DNA from 3 places in the Arthrobacter sp. 'calajunan' genome. Region 3 is predicted to be linked to each of the others. Evidence: riboswitches for the same ligand, from Rfam matches in the RefSeq annotation. Region 3 holds a riboswitch; each other region holds the start of a gene.

What was found. A riboswitch is a leader RNA that binds a small molecule or an ion and turns the genes downstream of it on or off. The one in region 3 is predicted to bind S-adenosylmethionine.
Region 1: it holds a riboswitch for S-adenosylmethionine, as region 3 does, so the genes downstream of both, RF641_RS16390 (hypothetical protein) here and RF641_RS12385 (acyl-CoA dehydrogenase family protein) in region 3, are expected to answer to the same signal.
Region 2: it holds a riboswitch for S-adenosylmethionine, as region 3 does, so the genes downstream of both, RF641_RS04680 (O-acetylhomoserine aminocarboxypropyltransferase/cysteine synthase family protein) here and RF641_RS12385 (acyl-CoA dehydrogenase family protein) in region 3, are expected to answer to the same signal.

What each region holds. Positions count from the first base shown of each region.
Region 1 is NZ_JBKZDY010000015.1:7,579-14,089, reverse strand. It holds gene RF641_RS16405 (DEAD/DEAH box helicase) at 1-1,528, opposite strand, end outside; gene RF641_RS16400 (LOG family protein) at 1,616-2,794, shown strand; gene RF641_RS16395 (VIT1/CCC1 transporter family protein) at 2,864-3,967, opposite strand; gene RF641_RS16390 (hypothetical protein) at 4,023-4,289, opposite strand; SAM riboswitch class IV at 4,305-4,418, opposite strand; gene RF641_RS16385 (DinB family protein) at 4,493-5,092, opposite strand; gene RF641_RS16380 (helix-turn-helix domain-containing protein) at 5,294-5,857, shown strand; gene RF641_RS16375 (hypothetical protein) at 6,006-6,431, shown strand.
Region 2 is NZ_JBKZDY010000002.1:462,213-468,723, reverse strand. It holds gene RF641_RS04705 (SNF2-related protein) at 1-200, shown strand, start outside; gene RF641_RS04700 (flavin reductase) at 359-595, opposite strand; gene RF641_RS04695 (methionine synthase) at 617-1,657, opposite strand; gene RF641_RS04690 (putative oxygenase MesX) at 1,695-2,687, opposite strand; gene RF641_RS04685 (LysR family transcriptional regulator) at 2,810-3,751, shown strand; SAM riboswitch class I at 3,973-4,063, shown strand; gene RF641_RS04680 (O-acetylhomoserine aminocarboxypropyltransferase/cysteine synthase family protein) at 4,204-5,520, shown strand; gene RF641_RS04675 (cystathionine gamma-synthase) at 5,517-6,511, shown strand, end outside.
Region 3 is NZ_JBKZDY010000007.1:103,420-109,930, reverse strand. It holds gene RF641_RS12390 (LLM class flavin-dependent oxidoreductase) at 1-1,129, opposite strand, end outside; gene RF641_RS12385 (acyl-CoA dehydrogenase family protein) at 1,192-2,502, opposite strand; SAM riboswitch class I at 2,552-2,642, opposite strand; SAM riboswitch class I at 2,909-3,011, shown strand; gene RF641_RS12380 (OsmC family protein) at 3,017-3,586, shown strand; gene RF641_RS12375 (sodium:solute symporter family protein) at 3,583-5,241, shown strand; gene acs (acetate--CoA ligase) at 5,312-6,511, shown strand, end outside.

The sequences.
Region 1 (6,511 bases), on a different contig from region 3:
GCTCGCGCAGCTGGCGGTAGACCGGGCGCGGCCCGGTTTCCTCCAGCTTGACGGTCTTCAGCGCGCCCAGGGCGGGAACCAGGTCGGAGACGAAGGCGATCATCTGCTCGCCGGAGTAGAACTTGGGGGACAAGTCGGGGTTGCCGACACCCATGACCTGCTCGAAGACCTCGTTGACCGCTGCGCGCAGGAAACCCTCCGCCTCCGCGTCGTGGGGCTTGTGCTCGTCGTCCACCCCCGGGTAGCTGATGGAGAAGTCCAGGGTGGCCGATTCCTTGGAGCCTTCCTCGGTCTGCTCCACCTTGTAGTCGACCTTGGCGCGGACGAACGGGGGCTTCAGCTCAGGGAAAACCAGGGCCTCGGAGATGCTGCGCACGCCGAAAGTGCGGGCCATGCGCGGATACTCCGTATCGAAGAACAGCTGGTGGTCGGCCGCCGGAATCTGGAGCCGCTGGTGCGAGTCGTACCAGTTCAGCTGCTTGTCGGAGAGGCGGTCCAGGCTCGGGGCGATCAGGATCTGCTCAGGGTCCTCAAGCTGGACGTAGAAGCCGTGGTCGCCGATGGTGCCGGCGGGGCTGTAGTCCTCCAGCGTCAGGTCGTGGCCGGCGGCATGCAGGATGCCGTGCACCTGCAGGTTGTCCTCGTCATCGAGGTCCGCGACCATTTCGGTCCAGGATTGCCCGCCGACCAGGACCGACAGGTCGTTGCGGGTGCCGATCAGCTCGATGCCCAGTTCATGGGCTTCATCGAGCAGCGGCCAGAGCAGGTTCGAGGAGTACTCGTCCAGGAACAGCCAGTCCTCGTCGGTCTTGAAGTTGGTCTGGGTGTTGCTGCGGGCCATCGCCGCGAACCTGCAGAACCAGTGGTGCTGCGCGCGCAGCAGGTTCCAGCCGAAGGTCTTGAAGCCAATGGTGGTCCAGCGCAGCTGGCCGCGCACCCAACGGCCCTCGGAGTTGCGAACCATGGGGCGCACGCCCAGGCGGAAGCGGCGGTTGCGGTGGGTGGCGTGCGGCAGCTTGCCGGTCGGCATCCATTGCTGCTGCTGGGTGGTGTTCTTGGCGTCGAAAAGCAGGAACTGCAGCGCCATCGGCACCACCGGGTCGTTGGGGGAGCCGACCAGCCCGTCGCTGGGGCGCGGCTCGCGTTCGGCGTACCAGGTGTCTGCCTGCTTGGACCAGGTGGTGACGACCTTCTCCTCCATCTTGGTGGCCACCTTGGCCAGCCCGGAGAGCTTGTTGGAGGTCAGCACCAGGGCCGCGATGTGCGGGCAGATGCCGGGGGTGTCGCAGCTGCATTCGCCGGAGTCGATTTCCCAGCCGGCGGCGCCGCGGCGCAGCTGGACCATGGGCGAAAAGTCCTCGCCGCCGGCAAACACGGTGCCTTCGATCTGCCCCGATGACTCATCGAATTCAACATCGACCACGGCATTGGCTTCGTCGGCGAGTTTCTTGCCGTGGAAGAAGGGAACATTGCCCAAGAACGCCAGCAGGTGCCTTGCGTCGATGGTCGGTGGAACAGCATTAGTCATCCGCTAATCGTTTCACGTTCTGGCCCGTCGTGAAAGTTGAGAGCCCCCTACTGTGAATAATCCCTAACTGTCACGTAGCGTGGAGCCATGTCCCAAGTCTGGCCGTATCTTCCGGCGCGCGCCGTCAACATCACCTCACTGGCGGAATTCGACCGCTTGGCGGCCGAAGCGCTGGGTTTCCAGCGCTCCCGCGGCCGCAGCTGGCGGGTGCACCGGGTGGATCTGCGCGGGCGCGATACGGTGCTCGCCGCGCTGGACCTGGCCGAGGCGCTGTTCATCGACTGCCAGTTCAGTGAAGCCGGCCGCGCCCTGGTCCAGGGCACCGGCGGGTTGTGCATGGACTCGGGGGAGCAGCTGCCCTTCCGCACCAGCGACCGCGGGCTGTACACCCCCGAGGAACTGTACGAGGGAATCAGCACGCAGACCTATGAGCATGTGCCGGACGCGCGGATCTACACCTACTCGCAGCAGCACGGTCCGCGCCAGCTGCTGAGCGACGACCAGGCGATGGCAGCGACGCTGCACGACCACCACGTGGGGCAGGCGCTGATCTCCGAGGTCTACGACGGCGCCTTCAAGGACACCCCGATCATCGGAGTCATGGGCGGGCACGCCCTGAGCCGAGGCACCGAGCAGTACGCGCAGGCGCTGGACCTCGGGGCGCGGCTGACCCGCGCCGGATACGCCGTGGCCACCGGCGGGGGACCGGGAGCCATGGAAGCGGCGAACGCCGGTGCCTGGCTGGCCGACCGCGGGCGGGAGGAGATCTCCACGGCCCTGCAGATGCTGGCGGCGGAACCGGACGCGATCCACCGGCGCACCGGCTGGGCGCGCACCGCGCTCGCCGTGAAGGCCCGCTTTCCCTCGGAACGCACCTCGCTGGGGGTTCCGACCTGGTTCTTCGGGCACGAACCGCCGAACCTGTTCGCCACGCACATCGCCAAGTTCTTCGCCAACGCGACCCGCGAGGCGCTGCTGCTGGAGCAATCCAACGGCGGGATCGTGGTGCTGCCCGGTTCCGCCGGCACGGTGCAGGAAATCTTCCAGGACGCCTGCGAGAACTACTACGCCACCGGGGCCAGGGTGGTGCCACTGGTGTTGGTCGGCCGCGAGCATTGGACCCGCACACTGCCGGCTTGGCAGCTGCTCAAGGCGCTGGCCGCCGAGCAGATCATGGAGGACAAGATCGCCCTGGTCGATTCGGTGGCCGAAGCGGTGGAATTCATCGGCGGCATGCAGTCGCTGCGCCGGCGCACCAGATTCTGAGAACGGCAACGGCCGCCGCCTGGTGAAGCAGGCGGCGGCCGTGGGAATGGCTCATCGAGCCGGCGGGGCTCAGGCCACGTTGGTGCCGAACAGCAAGCCGAGGCAGTAGGTGACTGCGGCGGCGCCCCAGCCGATGGCCAGCTGGCGCAGGCCGCGCTTCATCGGCGAGGCCCCGGACAGCAGCCCGACAATGCCGCCGGTGATCATCAGCGCGGCGCCGACCAGCAGCACCGAGGTGATGATCGCAGCCAGGCCTGACATGCCGAAGATGTAGGGAAGGATCGGGATGACCGCTCCGGAGGCGAACAGGCAGAAGGAGGTCGCCGCGGCGCCGGTGGCCGAGCCCAGTTCCTCGTGCTCGTTCGCCAGCTCTTCGGCCCGGGCTTCCGGGTTCAGCGAGAAGGACGGGTTGCAGTCGCAGGTGAACAGGCCCATGCGTTCTGCAGCGCGGTGCTCGGCATCCTCGTCGGTCATGCCGCGGGCCTTGTAGATGAGCACCAGTTCATTGGCGTCCAAATCCAGGTCAGGGGCGGCGGTCAGCGTCACCTGAGTGGGACGCGAAGCCGTGAGCAGCTCGCGCTGCGAACGCACGGAGACGTATTCGCCGGCGGCCATGGACAGCGCGCCGGCCAGCAGGCCGGCGATGCCGGAGAACAGCACCAGTCCGGAGGAAACACCGGTCGCCCCGATGCCCATGACCAGGGCCAGGTTGGAGACCAGGCCGTCGTTGGCGCCGAAGACCGCGGCACGGAAGTTGCCCGACAGCTGCGCGCGGCCCGCGGTGGCCAGGGCGCGGACGACTTCCTCGTGGACCTGCTCGTCGGCGGCCATCTGCGGCGACGCGTCGGCATCGGTCGCGTAGGGGGTGCTGCTTTCGGCCCGCTGCGCCAGCGCGAGCACGAACACCGAGCCGAAGCTCAGGGCGAGGAAACGCAGGAAGCTGCGACGCAGCGAGGGACGCACCGGGCGGGCATGCGCCCCGAGCTTGGTGCGCCAGTATTCCTCATGGCGTTCTTCCGCCGCGGCCAGTCCCAGCAGGATCTGCTTTTCCTGTCCGGTCTTCTTCTGGGCCAGCGCGCGGTAGATGGCGCCTTCGGCGACCTCGTCCGCAACGTACTTGCGCCAGCGGCGGATCTGGGCGGGGGTGGGCTCAGTCGTGGGGCTGTGTGACATCACGAGGATGACTCTCCTACGGCTTGGGATTTCTCAACGAAACCCGGGATTCTGTTCAGCCTCTCAGTTTAGCCAGCGAGATGGTGCCGGGGAATTTGGCAAGCCTAAAAGCAAGGCTGCGCCCATCGGGCTGCCCGGCGGACGCCACGAACACCACCAGCTCGCCGGCCGCGGGATCGAAGACCGGGCGCCGGGAGGAACGGGTGATCAGCCGCTCAAGGTGCGCCGGGTCTGAAATGTAGCGGGTGTACCAGCGGTCCTGCACGGTGAACTGCACCTGTCCGGTCTGCAGATCGATGATGGGGAGGACGGAAAATGCCATGACACGACAACTCTCGCTGAGCTCTTGCCCGCGCATCGGTCGATGCCCGGACCGCTTCTTCATCCGAACCACCCATGAACCTGGGGTTGGTGCGCGGCCAGTCGGAGCTTGGCGCCGCGTCTCGTGAAGCAACAGTGTCGATGCTACCGCCGCAATATTAAGTCGTGAAGTTTCATTCCGTAATATGAACTCCGCGCGAAGCCCTAGTCGGAGCCTCGCTTGGACTGCGCGGTCTGCTGCAGCCGGTCGCGCTGCTCCTGCCATTGCCGGGGCGTGTAGTCCGGCAGGTTCGGCGCTTCCGCGCGCAGCCCGACCTGCCCGTCCAGCAGCTCGCGGACGATGTCCAGATGGCCTGCATGGCGCGAGGTCTCTGCGATCATGTGCACCATGAGATGTTCCAGGGTGGTGTGCCGGTGGCGGACCCACCAGGGGACTTCGGCCGGGGAGGCGAGCTCCAGCTGGTCGAACCCGGCCTCGGCGAAGGCGATGGCCCGCTGGTAGAGCTCGATGACCTGCTGCGCGCTGGCATCGGCTGGCGGAATGAAATCCGCCTGCGGGTCGTCGATGTCCAGCAGCTGCTGGACGTAGGAGTCGTTGACCGGCCGATTGAGGCACGCACCGAAGTAGCCGTACTCGGTGATCGCCAGGTGGTGCACGACGCCCAGCACGTGCGTGCCGGTGGGGGTCATGGGTTGGCGGGCCAGCTCCTCGCCGAGCTGCCGGCTTTTGAAGATGACTGCCTGCCGCGCGTCGTTCAGGTATTCGCGCAGCCTGGCCACGGTGCTGTTCGGGGTGTCGTCCATGGACCGAGTGTAGATGCAGGCCACGGTTCGGGGAACCAGCTTCAGGAAATGGGAAGCCACCGAAGCCAAGGTGTCATATTCTCCCGTTCCGGTTGGCCGGAAGTTGCGTATTGGTAAACTGGGGACGCAGAGCGGCCGGCAGAAGTACACTCCCGCGGTCGCTGCCTATCCTTCGAGTGAACAGGTCCAGGTGCCCCACGGATGAAAGCTCTGCCCGTCGAACCCTCAGGCTCGTCAATCAACATCGGAGCACGGCTGCGCGGCGTCCGCCAGCAGCAGCACATGACGATCGACCAGGTCGCCGAGCTTTCCGGGTTGACCAAGGGGTTTCTTTCCCGCGTCGAACGCGACTTGACCAGTCCGTCGGTCTCCACGCTGCTCAAGCTCTGCGAGGTGCTGGGGATCGAGGTCGGGACCCTGTTCGAAGTACCGGACACGACTTTGGTGCGACTGGGGGATGCGCCGCGCATCTCGCTGGGAGGCTCGGGCATCACCGAGAAGCTGGTCACCCCGCGCGGCGAAAAGCGCGTCCAGGTCATTCGCGCCGAAGTGGAACCCCGGGGCAAGGGGGAGAACGAACTGTATTCGGTGGATTGCGAGCTCGAAGTGCTGCACGTGGCCTCCGGGGTGTTCACGCTGGTGCTGCCCGAACGGGTGGTCGAGCTCGCTGCGGGGGACACCATGACCTTTCCGGGGCGGGAACCGCACAGCTGGGAAAACCCCGGCGATGAACCTGCCGTGGTGCTCTGGACCCTGATTCTCTGAGTCTGTGCAGTGGCTCCCGGTGTGGTGTGACTCCCCGGACAGAGCCTGCCGCGAAGAGGCGCCGCGTTCACGGCTGACCACTGCACCGCGTATTCTTGGAATAGTGCCCGCCGACGCAGGCAGGCTAGTGAAGACAGGAAGGAGTGCAATGGCGACTGGTAAATCCACCGGAAGCGCGGAGTCCAAACCGCACGAATTGCGCTCCATCAGCTGGTGGGCTTCGGCCCTGGTCGGCATCCTGGTCGGATCGACCCTTGCGTGGCTGCGGACCCAGCGCAACTTCTTTTTCCTCGGCGCCGCCATTCTCGCGGTCGTCATCATCGTGCTGGGTGTGCGCACGATCCGCCGCCGGGCGCGGCATCCGGAAATGATGGAGGCCCGGACGTCCTGGGCCTACAGCATTTGGGCTCTGGTCCTGATCGTCCTAGCCGGACCGGTGCAGCTGGTCTATGTTCCCGACGACATCAGCGAGCTGACCATCAAGTCGATCATCCTTTCGGTCGGATTCTGCCTGGGAATCCACGAAGTCGACCGCGCGATGGTCAAGGGTGCCATCTCGGCGAAAAAAGCCTGATCATCGGCCGGAAGGGCGCTATCCCGCGCCGCGTTCTTTGGAACTTTTGACTTTCCCTTTGGTTTATTCGTCCAAGGATT
Region 2 (6,511 bases), on a different contig from region 3:
ACCTTTCGAAACGACTCCAACTCCGAAAGGATGCTCAACGACTGGCAAAGCGCGCAGAGAGTCTGTATGACGAATTCAAGGTTGAGCGTAATCGTTTGCGCCGGAAAGCGGATGACTACCTAGAAATGATCGAACAAGCTTTGAAAGGTTCAGATCGTCGCGAACATATCCTAACTATTCGTTGGCAAATCGACGAGTAGAGCTTCAGTATCGTCCGTGACACATCGCGTTCGATATGGGAATTCACAGGCCGTGCAAGGTACACCGTGGATTCACCAGCCGGAACGCGTTCGGCAACCTCGCAGCGCATCCAGACGCGCACACCATCATACATGGCTTCACCACTTTCCAGCCGGGTTCAGGTCTGGGCTTGGGCAAAGCGGTCGATGCCGCTGGTTGCACCGAGCTTCGTCCCTTCGATGTCCTGGGCATCAAGAAAATGCACAACCACCGATGCCGCCTGGGCAAGCCCCCCCCCGGCGGCCGAGGACAGCTCGGAAATTGAGAACAACAGCAACTGTGGCTGCCCGCTCACCGAAGCCACCGAGGACGCAGTCAGCGCCACTGGGCTCTGGCCTGCGTCGGCGGTAATCAGCGTTGCGCCGCCACTTCGGTTTTAGACGCTTGCGCCGACAAGCTCCTCGCGCAGCACAGCGGCCCCGGCGCTCAGCGCACTGAGCTTGGCCAGCGCCACATCACGCGGGAACGGAGCCATGCCGCAGTTGGTGCTCGGGATGAGCTTGTCGGCATCCACGTACGCCAGCGCCTTGCGCAGGGTTTCTGCCACCTCGTCAGGGGTCTCGATCTGCTGATTTGCTACGTCGATGGCACCGAGCATGACCCGCTTGCCGCGCACCAGCTCCACGACCTCCACCGGGACGTTCGAATGGTGGGACTCAAGCGAAATGGTGTCGATGGAGGAGCGTTGTAGCAGCGGGAAGGACTTCTCGTAGTGGCGCCACTGGGTGCCCAAGGTCGCCTTCCAGTCGTTGTTCGCCTTGATGCCGTAGCCGAAACAAATATGCGCCACGGTCTCCGCCTTCAGACCCTCGCAGGCGCGTTCCAGCGCTGCCACACCCCAGTCGGCCACCTCGTCGAAGAAGACGTTGAACGCCGGCTCGTCGAACTGGATGACATCCACGCCCGCGGCTTCCAGCTCCATGGCTTCCTGGTTCAGGATGGCGGCGAACTCCCAAGCCAGCTTCTCACGGCTGCCGTAGTAGGCGTCGTGCAAGGTGTCCACCATTGTCATCGGGCCGGGCAGCGTCCACTTGATCTGGCGGTCGGTCAGCGTGCGCAGGAACTTCGCATCCTGAACAAACACGGGGGCCTTGCGCTCCACCGCGCCGACCACGCTGGGCACTCTGGCCTCGTAGCGGTCGCGGATCAGCACCGTCTGCTTGTTCTCGAAGTCAACACCTGACAGGTGCTCGATGAAGGTGGTCACGAAGTGCTGGCGGGTCTGCTCGCCGTCGGAAATGATGTCGATTCCGCGCCGGGTTTGCTCCAGTACCGCGGCGCGCATCGCGTCCTGCTTGCCCTCGGCCAGCGCCGCCCCCTCAAGCTTCCATGGCGACCACAGGGTTTCGGTTTCCGAGAGCCAGGAAGGCTTGGGCAGGCTGCCGACGATGGAGGTGGGAAGCAGGGTGTTGGTCATAACTGGTCCTTTGAATTCGTGAGGTGTTCAGGGGCGCTTAGGCGGCGGGGACGGCGTAGCCGGCGGCCCATGCGTCGAGCAGTTCGCGGTTCGGGGTGATGAAGTGTTCTTCGGTGTACCTGCCCTGGCTTGCGCCCAGGCGGGTGCGCTCCTCGCGGTCGTAGGAAACCTGGGTGCGCGAGAAGTCCTGCGCGCCCAAGGAAGGCCGGTAGACCGCTGGGGCGGGGGAGTTCGCGTTGTAGATCTCCGGGCGGTAGATCTTCTGGAAGGTCTCCATGGTGGCAATCGTGCTGGCCAGCTGCAGGTTGGTGTAGTCGTTCAGCAGATTGCCGCGGAAGTAAAAGGCCAGCGGGGCAACGGAGCCGCCAGGCATGAAGTAGCGCACTCTCAGGCCCATCTTCGCAAAGTACTCGTCGGTCAGCGAGTAGTCGTCCTGCTGGTATTCCAGGCCCAGCACCGGGTGGATGTTGCCGGTGCGGCGGTAGGTCTTGGAGGTGGAGACGCTGATGCAGATCACCGGCAGCTGCTCGAAGCGCTGGCGGTAGGCTTCCGAGTCAAGGAAGTGCTGGAAAAGCCGGCCGTGCAGCTCCCCGAAGTCCTCCGGGACCACCGGTTTGCCCGAGGCGTCGGCAGTTGCCGGCAGCAGCACGCTGAAGTCGTAGTCCCGCACATAGGAAGAGAAATTATTGCCCACGATGCCGTGGGTGCTCGTCCCGGTGTAGCGGTCCAGGATGCTGGTGTTCAGCACCTCCAGCAGCGGGAAGTCCTGCGCCCCCTGTGCCGAGTTGAAATGCACATTGGCTGAGATGATTTCCAGCTGGAGCGTGAAGCGCTCGCCGTCCGGATTGTCCCAGTGCATCAGGGAATTCAGGCGCCGGTCGATCATCGTCAGCGCGTTGCCCAGGTTCTCCCGGCGGTTCTCGCCGCGGGCCAGGTTCGCGAAGTTCGTGGTGATGCGCGAGCTCTGGGCAGGGGTGTAGTCCTGGTTGAAGTCAGTGCCGGAAATGCTGAAGGTCAATGCGTCTGCCATGGCGGCCAATCTGTTGGTCATGGGCCTGGACAGGCCTGAATCAAGTGGATGCCTCAATCATGCAGGGCCTTTTTCGATATCGGGTAACTGGGGCTAACTATGGATTGATATAGACTCAGCCTATGGTTCAAAAGGCAAGCGGCCTGACGCTGCAACAGCTTCGCTACTTCACTGCGGTCGCGACCGAGGGATCGATCTCCGCGGCCGCCGACCTGCTCTACGTGGCCCAGCCGAGCATGTCCGCGGCGATGAAGGAGCTCGAAGCCCGCCTGGGGCGCACGCTGCTGGTGCGCTCGGCCAAGGGCGTGACGCTCACTGTCGAGGGTGCTGAGTTCCTGGGCTACGCCCGCCAGGTGCTCGAACAGGTGCAGCTGCTGGAGCATCGCTACCTGGGCCGCCCGCCTTCCCGCCGTCTGCTGGGCATCTCGACCCAGCACTACTCGTTTTCCGTGGATGCGTTCGTGCGCATGGTCCAGGCCAGCGGGGCCGAGGAGTACGAATTCTCGCTGCGAGAGACCCGCACCGAGGAGATCATCGAGGACGTGCGCACGTTGCGCAGCGAAATCGGCATCCTCTACCGCAACGACTTCAACCGCAAGGTCATCGACAAGCTGCTGCGCGAATCCCGGCTGGTGTTCCACCCGCTGTTCCTGGCCGACCCGCACATCTTCATCTCGCGCACCAACCCACTTGCATCCCGCCGGCGCGCCACCCTGGAGGACCTCGAGGACCTGCCGCGGCTGACCTTCGACCAGGGTGCGAACAACTCGTTCTACTTCGCCGAGGAAATCCTCTCCACCCTCTCCAGCAAGCGCGAGATCAGGGTCTCGGACCGTGCGACCATCTTCAACCTCATGATCGGCCTGGGCGGGTACACGATCTCCACCGGCATCATCAGCGACGAGCTGGACCCGTCCATCGTCGCCATCCCGCTGGACATCGACGAGCGGATCGAGATCGGCTGGATCGACCACGCTGCGATTCCGCTGACCGAACAGGCCCAGCGCTACCTTGAGGAAGTGCGCTCGGTGGTCTCCGAGTTCGGTGTGCACCTGATGGGCTGAAACGTCATAATGCGTCTTCATTTCGACCTCACGCGACACATATAAGCCCCTAATCTCCGGAACCCAGCGGTTTTCGCCCCAGTCGACACGTCACAAAGGCCATACGGGGCCATGCCCAGCATGACGAAACCGCGACATATGACGGGCCGCGGCGCTGCATGAAGCGTCGGCCGCACTCCCGCTTGCGCCTGGCGGTGCCGGTGCCCAACCATGGAACTACCTACCCATCAAGAGCGACTAAGAGATCTGGCTCGTCGACGTCGCAGCAACCATCGGGAAACCGAAAGGTGCTAATGCCAGGAACGATGGAGCAGCTCCGAGCCGCGTTATAAACCGCGGCGCTGTGCCTCGTACCGTGATGTCCAGGCCGGCAATCGGCCTGGCACCGGCGGTGCGCGGCACCGTGTTCGGTGCACTCTCTCGTGGATTACACAACGAGAAGGAGTACTGCCATGGCCCAGCCACGAGACCTCGCACAGCAGTCAACCGCGGCGATCCACGCCGGATACACCCCGAGCGGGGACTACCGACCGCTGACCGTGCCGCTGTATTCCTCCGCGGCCTATGAATTTCCCTCGCATGCGGATGCGGTGGAGAAGTTCGCCCTGCGCCAGTCGGGCTTCACCTATTCGCGCACCGGGAACCCCACGGTGTCGGTCTTCGAGCAGCGCGCCGCCGCCCTGGAGGCCGGAGCCTACGCGGTGGCCACCGCCACCGGCCAGGCAGCCGTGGCACTGGCGCTGTTGGCGCTGACACAGGGCCCGAAGCACATCGTGGCCTCCAGCCAGCTGTACGGCGGCACCGTGGACCTGCTCACCGATTCATTCAACGACTTCGGCATCCGCATCAGCTTCGTGGACCCAGACGACCCGGCGGCCTGGGAAGCCGCCATCGAGGAAGACACCCGCGCGTTCTTCCTTGAATCGGTCACCAACCCGCTGTCCACGCTGCCGGACCTGCCTGCGCTCAGCGAGATCGCCCGCCGCCACAACATCCCGGTGGTCGTGGACAACACACTGGCCACCCCTGCGAACTTCCGGCCGCTGCTGCACGGCGCGGACATTGTGGTGCACTCGGCCACCAAGGCCCTGGCCGGCCACGGCCAGGTGCTCGGCGGCGTAGTCGTGGATTCCGGGACTTTCGATTTCTCGGACCCGGTCCGCTGGGCGCAGATCGCCGCGCCGCGGGCCCGCTACGCCGGCACCTCGCTGCTCGAACGCTACGGGGCCGGAGCCTATTCCATGCTGGTGCGTTCCAAGTTCCTGCACGACTTGGGCCCGACCCTGCCGGCGGCCAGCGCCCATGGCATCCTGACCGGCATCGAAACGCTGTCCGTGCGCACCGCCGCGGCGCAGCAAAACCTGCTGCTGTTGGCAAACTTCCTGCAGGCCCACCCCGCGGTGGCGCAGGTGCACCACCCCAGCCGGCCCGGGCACCCGCACTTTGAGCGGGCCAAACGCTTCTTCCCGCGCGGCACCGGCAGCGTGCTGGCGGTGGAACTGCACGACGAGGCCCTGGTCTCCGCGTTCATCGACAGCCTTGAGGTGATTGTGTTGGCCGCCAACATTGGCGACACCCGCACCATGATCGCCCACCCTGCCACCATGACCCACTGTCGGCTCTCCGAAGCGCAGTTGGCCGACGCGGGCCTGAACCGCGCGGTGCTGCGGATCTCGGTAGGGCTGGAAGACCCCGCAGACTTGATCCGCGACCTGGACCGCGCGCTGAACGCGGCCCAGGCCGCGACCCGAGAGGAGAGCTTCGCATGAGCGGCTTCAATACGCTGGCGGTGCACGCCGGCCAGGAAAAGGATCCGCACACCGGTGCGGTGATCCCTCCGATCTACCAGACCAGCACCTTCATCCAGGACGGCATCAACGTGCTGCGTGCAGGCCACGAGTACTCCCGCGGTTCCAACCCGACCCGCAACGGGTTCGAAACCCAGCTCACCGCCCTGGAAGGCGGAGCCGCAGGCTTCTCCTTCGCCTCCGGGATCGCGGCGGAAGACGCGCTGCTGCGGGCGCTGCTCGCCCCGGGCGACCACATCGTGCTGGGCGCCGACGGCTACGGCGGCACCAATCGGCTGATCACCCGCCTGCACCACAAGTGGGGCATCACCGCCAGCGCCGTGGACATCACCAACCTCGACGCGGTGCGCGCAGCACTGCGCCCGAACACCGCGCTGCTGTGGGTGGAAACTCCCTCCAACCCGCTGCTGGGCATCGCTGATCTGGCAGGCTGGGCCTCCGTGGCCGCGGAAGCCGGCGCGCTGCTGGTCGTGGACAATACCTTCGCCACCCCGTACCTGCAGCGCCCGCTGGAATTCGGCGCGCACGCGGTGGTGCACTCGACCACCAAATACATCGGCGGGCACTCGGACGTGCTCGGCGGCGCGGTGATCGTGGGGGAGCACCTGCACCGCGGGCAGTCGCTGGCCGAGGCCGTGGGCTACCAGCAGTTCGCCGGCGGCGCGGTGTCCGGGCCGCAGGACAACTACCTGGCCTCACGCGGGTTGAAGACCCTGGGGCTGCGCATGGAACGTCACTGCGCCACCGCCTCCACGCTGGCCGGATGGCTGGAGGGCCGGCCGGACGTGGCCCGCGTCTACTACCCGGGGCTGCCCGTGCATCCCGGCCACGAGCTGGCCGCCCGCCAGCAGCGCGACTTCGGCGGGATCCTCTCGCTGCAGCTGGCCGACGAGGCAGCGGCCCGCGCCTTCGCGGAGTCCATGGATCTTTTCCAGCTCTCGGTGTCGCTGGG
Region 3 (6,511 bases):
CGCCCACGCCAACCCATTCGGCCAGCTGGCGCACGGTCCACGGGTTGCCCTCGTCGCCGCTGGCCTTCTGGAAGGTGGCCACGGAAGACTGGATGGCGTTGGACTTCACGTCGGCGCCGATGACCTCGTCCGGGTTGAAGGTGGACAAATCGATGCCCATCCAGCCGGAGATCAGCACCATGGCGCCCTCGATGTCCGCATAGGACTTGTAGTCCTCATACTTGGCCTGGGCTGCTGCCGAATCCTCGGCGGTGATGATGGTCTGCATCGCGAAGATCTTGATGTCGTAGCGGCCGCGGCCCGCGGCCTCGGCATGGTCGCGGATCTTGGTGACGGTGTCCTTGAGCATTTCGCGGGTCGGGCTGGTCACGAAAACCGCCTCCGCGTTCTGCGCGGCGAACTTCAGGCCGCGCGGCGAGGTGCCTGCCTGGTAGATGACCGGGGTGCGCTGGGTGCTCGGCTCGGTAATGGCGATGCCCGGAACCTTGAAGTACTTGCCATCGTGGTTGATCGGGTGCACCTTGGCCGGGTCGGTGTAGACGCCGGTTTCCTTGTCGGCCTGCACCGCGTCGTCTTCCCAGGAGCCTTCGAGCAGCTTGTAGACCACCTCGAGGTATTCGTCCGCATGGTCGTAGCGCTCATCGTGCTCCATCTGGTCTTCCTGGCCCATGTTGCGGGCGGCCGAAGGCAGGTAGCCGGTGACCACGTTCCAGCCCACGCGGCCGTTGGTCAGGTGGTCGAGGGTGGCCAGGCGGCGGGCGAAGGGATACGGGTGCTCGTAGGCGGTGCCGGCGGTGACGCCGAAGCCGAGGTTCTCGGTCACCGCGGCCATGGCGGAGACCAGCAGGAACGGGTCGTTGACCGGGGCCTGGGCGCCGGTGCGCAGCGGGGACTCGTTGGTGCCGTTGTACACGTCGTAGGTGCCCAGCACGTCGGCGATGAACAGGCCGTCGAACTTGCCCTTTTCCAGCACCTTGGCCAGGTGGGTCCAGTAGCCGATGGTCTTGTAGTCGGCGGCCTTGTCCTTCGGGTGGCGCCACAGGCCCGGGGACTGGTGGGCGACGCAGTTCATGTCGAAGGCGTTGAAGAGGATTTCCCGCTTCGCGTTGTGTGGCTGGTTCTCGCTCATGGATGTGCCCCTTGTTCGTGGTTGAGAAGTGGAAGTCTGGTGGGTGCGCGGCGCGGCGGCCGCTAGCCGGCGTGGTGCCCGGTGGGTGCGGCGAGGTCGCCGGTGACCGAGAGGCGCTGGGGCTGGACCCCGTTGATCTCGTAGTCCCCCACGATGCGCGCCTTGTAGATGGCAGGGTTGTGGGTGGCGATGGTGCGCGCGTTGCGCCAATGCCGGTCCATGTTGCAGCTGCTGCGGGTGGACGAGGCGCCCAGCCCGTCGAAGAGCTTGCTGGTGGCGCTGATGACCAGCGGCTGCACGATGGTCTGCGCCCGGTTGGCGGCCAGCTCGCAGACCGCAAATCGCTCCTCCGCGTTCAGCTGCGCGTCCTGCAGCGCGGCTTCGACCTCCAGCACCGCTCCGATGACCACCGAGTCCGCGGCGAAGACCTCCGCGGAGACCTCCCCCACCAGCTGCAGCACCTGCGGTTCGCGGTGCACCGGGACGCCGGTGCCGGTGGTGAAGCTGCGGGTGCGCGCCTGCACCGAGCTGCGCATGTCGTTCAGCGCCGCGCGGCCGATGCCTGCCTGCACCGCCATGAGCACCAGCTGGAAGATCGAGGCCTCGGGGTCGTTGGGATCCTCCGGCATGAAGCTGTCCACCGGCACCTGGTGGAACTCGGTGGTTCCGGTGCCGGTCAGCCCCTGGCCGAAGCCGTCCCAGTCGTCCAGGATCTTCACCCCGCTGTGCTGGGTGGAGACCACGGCGATCTGGCGTCCCGGGCGCTCCGGATGGGCCACCGCGACGGTGGTCCAGTCAGCGAAAATGGTGCCGGTGCAGTAGTACTTCTCGCCGTTGACCACCCAGCGGCCGTCGACCTGGCTGGCCTTGGTATTCAGCGTGCCCAGCGCGTTGCCGCCGCTTTCGGTGTAGGCGTTGCCGACGATCTGCCCGGCCGCGATGCGGGCGAACCACTTGGCCTTCAGCTGCTCGTCCTGCAGGCGCAGCACGTCCTCGACGAAGGCAATGTGCGCGCGCCAGAGCTGGCCGATATGGGAATCGGCCTCGGAAAGCTCGATGAGCAGGCGCAAGACGTCGCTGAGTCGGGCCCCGTGGCCGCCGTCGGCGACCGGCAGGCGCAGCGCCCCGAAGCGGTCGCGGTTCAGCAGGCCCACCTGCTCGAAGGGCAGGATGCGGTTGCGGTCGCGCTCCTTGGCGCCGGCGGCGATCTGGGCGAACACCGGACGGAAAATCGCTGCAAGGCGCTCGTAGTCTTCGTCGGCCCCCGGCCCCGGAGTCACCTTGAGCAGCTGGCGGGTCGGACGGTCTTCGGTGAACTCGTCGAGCTCCAGCGCATTGCCGGTGCCCGGGGTGCTCAGCGTGTTGAAGTCCACCTCAAAATCATTTTGGGGTGCGCCAAAAGACATAAAAAGTCCTCGATTCTTTCCATCGATCCTGGCGGTAGCACCGTCCCTGTCATGGGTGGTTGCTGCGGCGTCGTGGAGCCAGATCTCTCAGCCGCTCTGGATGGGTCGTAACCATTTGTAGCCGTAACAATCGGGCGGCTCCAAGCCCCGAAGTCATATTTCGTCGCTGAAAACGCACGGGTGGCAGGGGCTCGCGAGTGCCGATTGCCGCGAACCGCCGAAGATGACCCAAAGAAGAGGGGCAAAGATCGATCAAACCAACGCTCAATGAAATAAATAACGAAATATCCCACAGATTACGCGCTTACATCGAATATTTTTCATGTTACGCAGGATTTGCAATGAAATCGTTCGAATGCGTGTAATGGATGCGTAACCATCCCGAGCGGCCGAGAGATCTGGCTCTACGACGCCGCAGCAACCACCGTTGAATTCCCGGAATTCACGGCCGGTGCTACCGCCAGGACCGATGGAGATGATCATGGCTTCTGCCGATCTGCGCCATTCCGCGCCCTCAGAAAACGCTTCGTTCAACAAACGAATTCGTGCCAAAGGAACTTGGCAGGGATCCATGCGAACGACCGTCGAAACACGCAATTTCAGCTATGACATCGACGAACCTGTGCCAGTCGGCGGTACTGATACGGCCCCGACACCCATGGAGTTCGTCATCGGAGCACTGAACGGGTGCGTCTCCGTCGTGGTAGAGCAAGTCGCCAAAGAACTCGGCGTTCCCTTCACCGCGTTGCAGACCTACGCCATCGCCACGCAGGACACGCGAGGCTTCGCGGGAACTGCGGATGTTTCGCCGTTCTTCCACTCTTGCCGGCTTGAAATCCACCTCGAAACATCACTAGCCGATGCGCTTCTGCTTGACGAGCTGAAAGCTCAGGTCCACAAACGCTGCCCTGCAATCAATCTGGTGCTCGCTGCCGGCGTCTCACTGGATACCGCATGGGTTTTCGCCGAGAAAGTTCATGAAGATGACGCGGAGACAGCATGCAACGCCGCGTTGGGTTACGCAACGCTGAAGAAGGAGGCGCGGGTATGAGCGCCGCAGGATTCTGGACTATCGGTTTCGCCCTGATCTACACCGTGCTCGTCCTGTTCGGCGGACGTATTGTGCAGCGCAGAAATGCCGCAGCCAGCGGCGGATTCTTCGTCGGCGGACGGTCCTTCAGCCCCTGGACAGTTGCGTTCTGCATCACCGGGTTGTTCTCGGGTTCGTCCTATATCGCCATCATGGAGTTGAGCTACCGCACGGGTATTTCCGCGTTGTGGTACGGCGTCGCCGAAACCGTACAGATCCTCCTCATCGCGTTGTTACTGGTCAAGCCCCTGCGCGAAAAACTGGTGGTCACGGTCACGGGTATCATCGGCGACAGGTTCGGCCGCGCGGCCAAGGGCATCTCGGGACTTATCACCGCCTTCACCTTCCCTATGTGGTCGGTGGCAACTACCATTGCTTTCGCCTCCGCACTGAGCGCCTTCACCGGCATCAGCCTGCATCTGGCAGTGATCTTCACGGCCCTGTTGCTGCTGGCTTATCTATCAGGCGGCGGCATGCGCTCGGTGGCATTCAACCAAACCATGAACTGCATCGCATTTATCGGCATGCTCCTGGTGGGCGCCTACGCAATTCTGGCCAAGCCTGGCATTGCAGGCCTCAAGGATTTCGCCGCGGCTGACCCGGCAATGTTCGATCTCGGCAACGCCGGAGTCTCGCTCATTGCAGCATGGTTCGGCACCTTCATCGTCAATGTCCCGCTGGCGCAGGCAGCCTTCCAGATGACGCTGTCCTGCCGCACCCCGGCAGACGGCCAGAAGGGCCTGTACACGGCCGCTATTTTCGGTATTCCGTTCATTCTGATCGGTGCCCTCATCGGCACTTCCGCCGCCGTCATCAACCCGAACCAGCAGCTTCCGCTGGTTGCGATCCCGCACTACCTTGAACAGGTGCTCCCTGCGCCGCTGGTTGGATTGTTCTTCCTGGGGGTCTGGGCCTGCGCCATGGGCTGGGCTGGACCATGCCAGTTCTCCGGCGCCACGTCGATGGGCAAGGACTTTGGCAGCGCGGTCAATCCGAAGGCGAGCGAAGCACAGCTCATTCGCTATACCCGCTGGTCATTGGTGGCTTTGACCGCCTTGATGATCATCTTCAGCATCCTGCGCACCGAGCAGTCGGCCTGGTGGAACATCCTTGCCTGGACCCTGCGCAACGGCGCAACTCTGGCCCCGGTACTTGCCGTGTTCTTCTGGCCGCTGGCCACCCGAAAGGCTGTCTACGCTTCCATGATTACCGGTTTCACCGCCGGCGTACTCTGGAACCATGTCGGCGGCTGGTCCGCCACGGCATTCTTCTTGGGGACGCATCCGGTCTGGGTCGGCATGATCGCAAACCTGACGACTCTGGTTCTCGTGACCTTGGCAACCACCCGCTGGCAGCTGAATGCGGCTCCATCCCGACGCCGTATCTCGCTTCGGTTTACGGCGGGCGCCGTGGCCGCACTGGTCGCCCTACTGCTGAGCTACGACTGGCTCAAGGGCTACGGCCTGGTCGGTATGGGCATCTTCATTGTTGTTTTCTGCAGCTCGATGGCACTGTTCTTCGGCACCGAATCCACTGCCCGCAAGGAACAGTCCACCGAATCGCCAGATGGATTTGCCGAAACCGATTCACCGGCCCCAACGGCACAAACCGTATAACCGCATCACGCACGCGATTCACACCCTTCCAACGGGCCACTAGCTCGCGTCCACCCAACCTGGAGAAAATATGGCTGACATCTTGTCCGCTCCTGTATTAGACAAAATTTCATCCGACCAAGATCTCACCAACCGGGACAAAGCCCGCCACGAATTCTGGGACGAGGCGGCAAACCTTCTGGATTGGGAAACCCCCTGGCACACTACCAGCCAGATCATTCCGGCGGATCCCCAGGCCCAGCGCGGCCCGCAGATCTCCTGGTATCTGGGCGGCACGCTGAACGCCGCAGTGAACTGCGCGGACCGCCACGTGGCCGCCGGCAACGGGGACAAGGTGGCCCTGTACTTCGAGGGCGAACCGGGCGACCGCATCGCGGTCACCTACAAGAACCTGCAAGAACGCGTCTCGCAGGCCGCCAACGCGCTGCTGGAGCTGGGCATCACCAAGGGCGACCGCGTGGTCATCTACCTGCCGGTGCTCATCGAAACCGTGGTGATCACCTTGGCCTGCGCCCGCATCGGCGCCATCCACTCGCTGGTCTTCGGCGGGTTCTCCGCAGAGGCCCTGAAATTCCGCGTGGAAGACACCAAGGCGAAGCTGCTGGTCACCACCGACGGGCAGTTCCGCCGCGGCACCTCGGTGCCGGTGAAGGACAATGCCGACCAGGCCGTGTCCGGGGAGAACAGCATCGAGAAGGTGCTGGTCATCCGCCGCACCGGCGATGACATCGCTTGGACCGAAGGCCGCGACGTGTGGTGGCACGAGGTCGTCGAGACCCAGTCCACCGAGCACACCCCACAGTTCTTCGACTCCGAGACGCCGCTGTTCATCATGTACACCTCCGGAACCACCGGCCAGCCCAAGGGCCTGGTGCACACCACCGGCGGCTACCTCACCCAGGCGGCCTACAGCTACAACCTGCTGTTCGCCAACCCCGACCGGACCCAGCGCGCCGACGACGTGCACTGGTGCACCGCGGACCTGGCCTGGGTCACCGCGCACACCTACGAGATCTACGGTCCACTGGCCAACGGCGTCACCCAGGTCATCTATGAGGGCGTGCCGAATGCCCCGCACCCGGGACGCCACTTCGAGATCATCGAACGCTACCGCGTGACCAGCTACTACACCGCGCCGACCCTGGTCCGTTCGCTGATGGGCTGGTTCCCGGACGGCATCCCTGCCAGCTATGACCTGTCCTCGATCAAGATCGGCGGCACCGTAGGCGAATCGGTGAACCCCGAGGCCTGGCGCTGGCTGCGCTCCCAG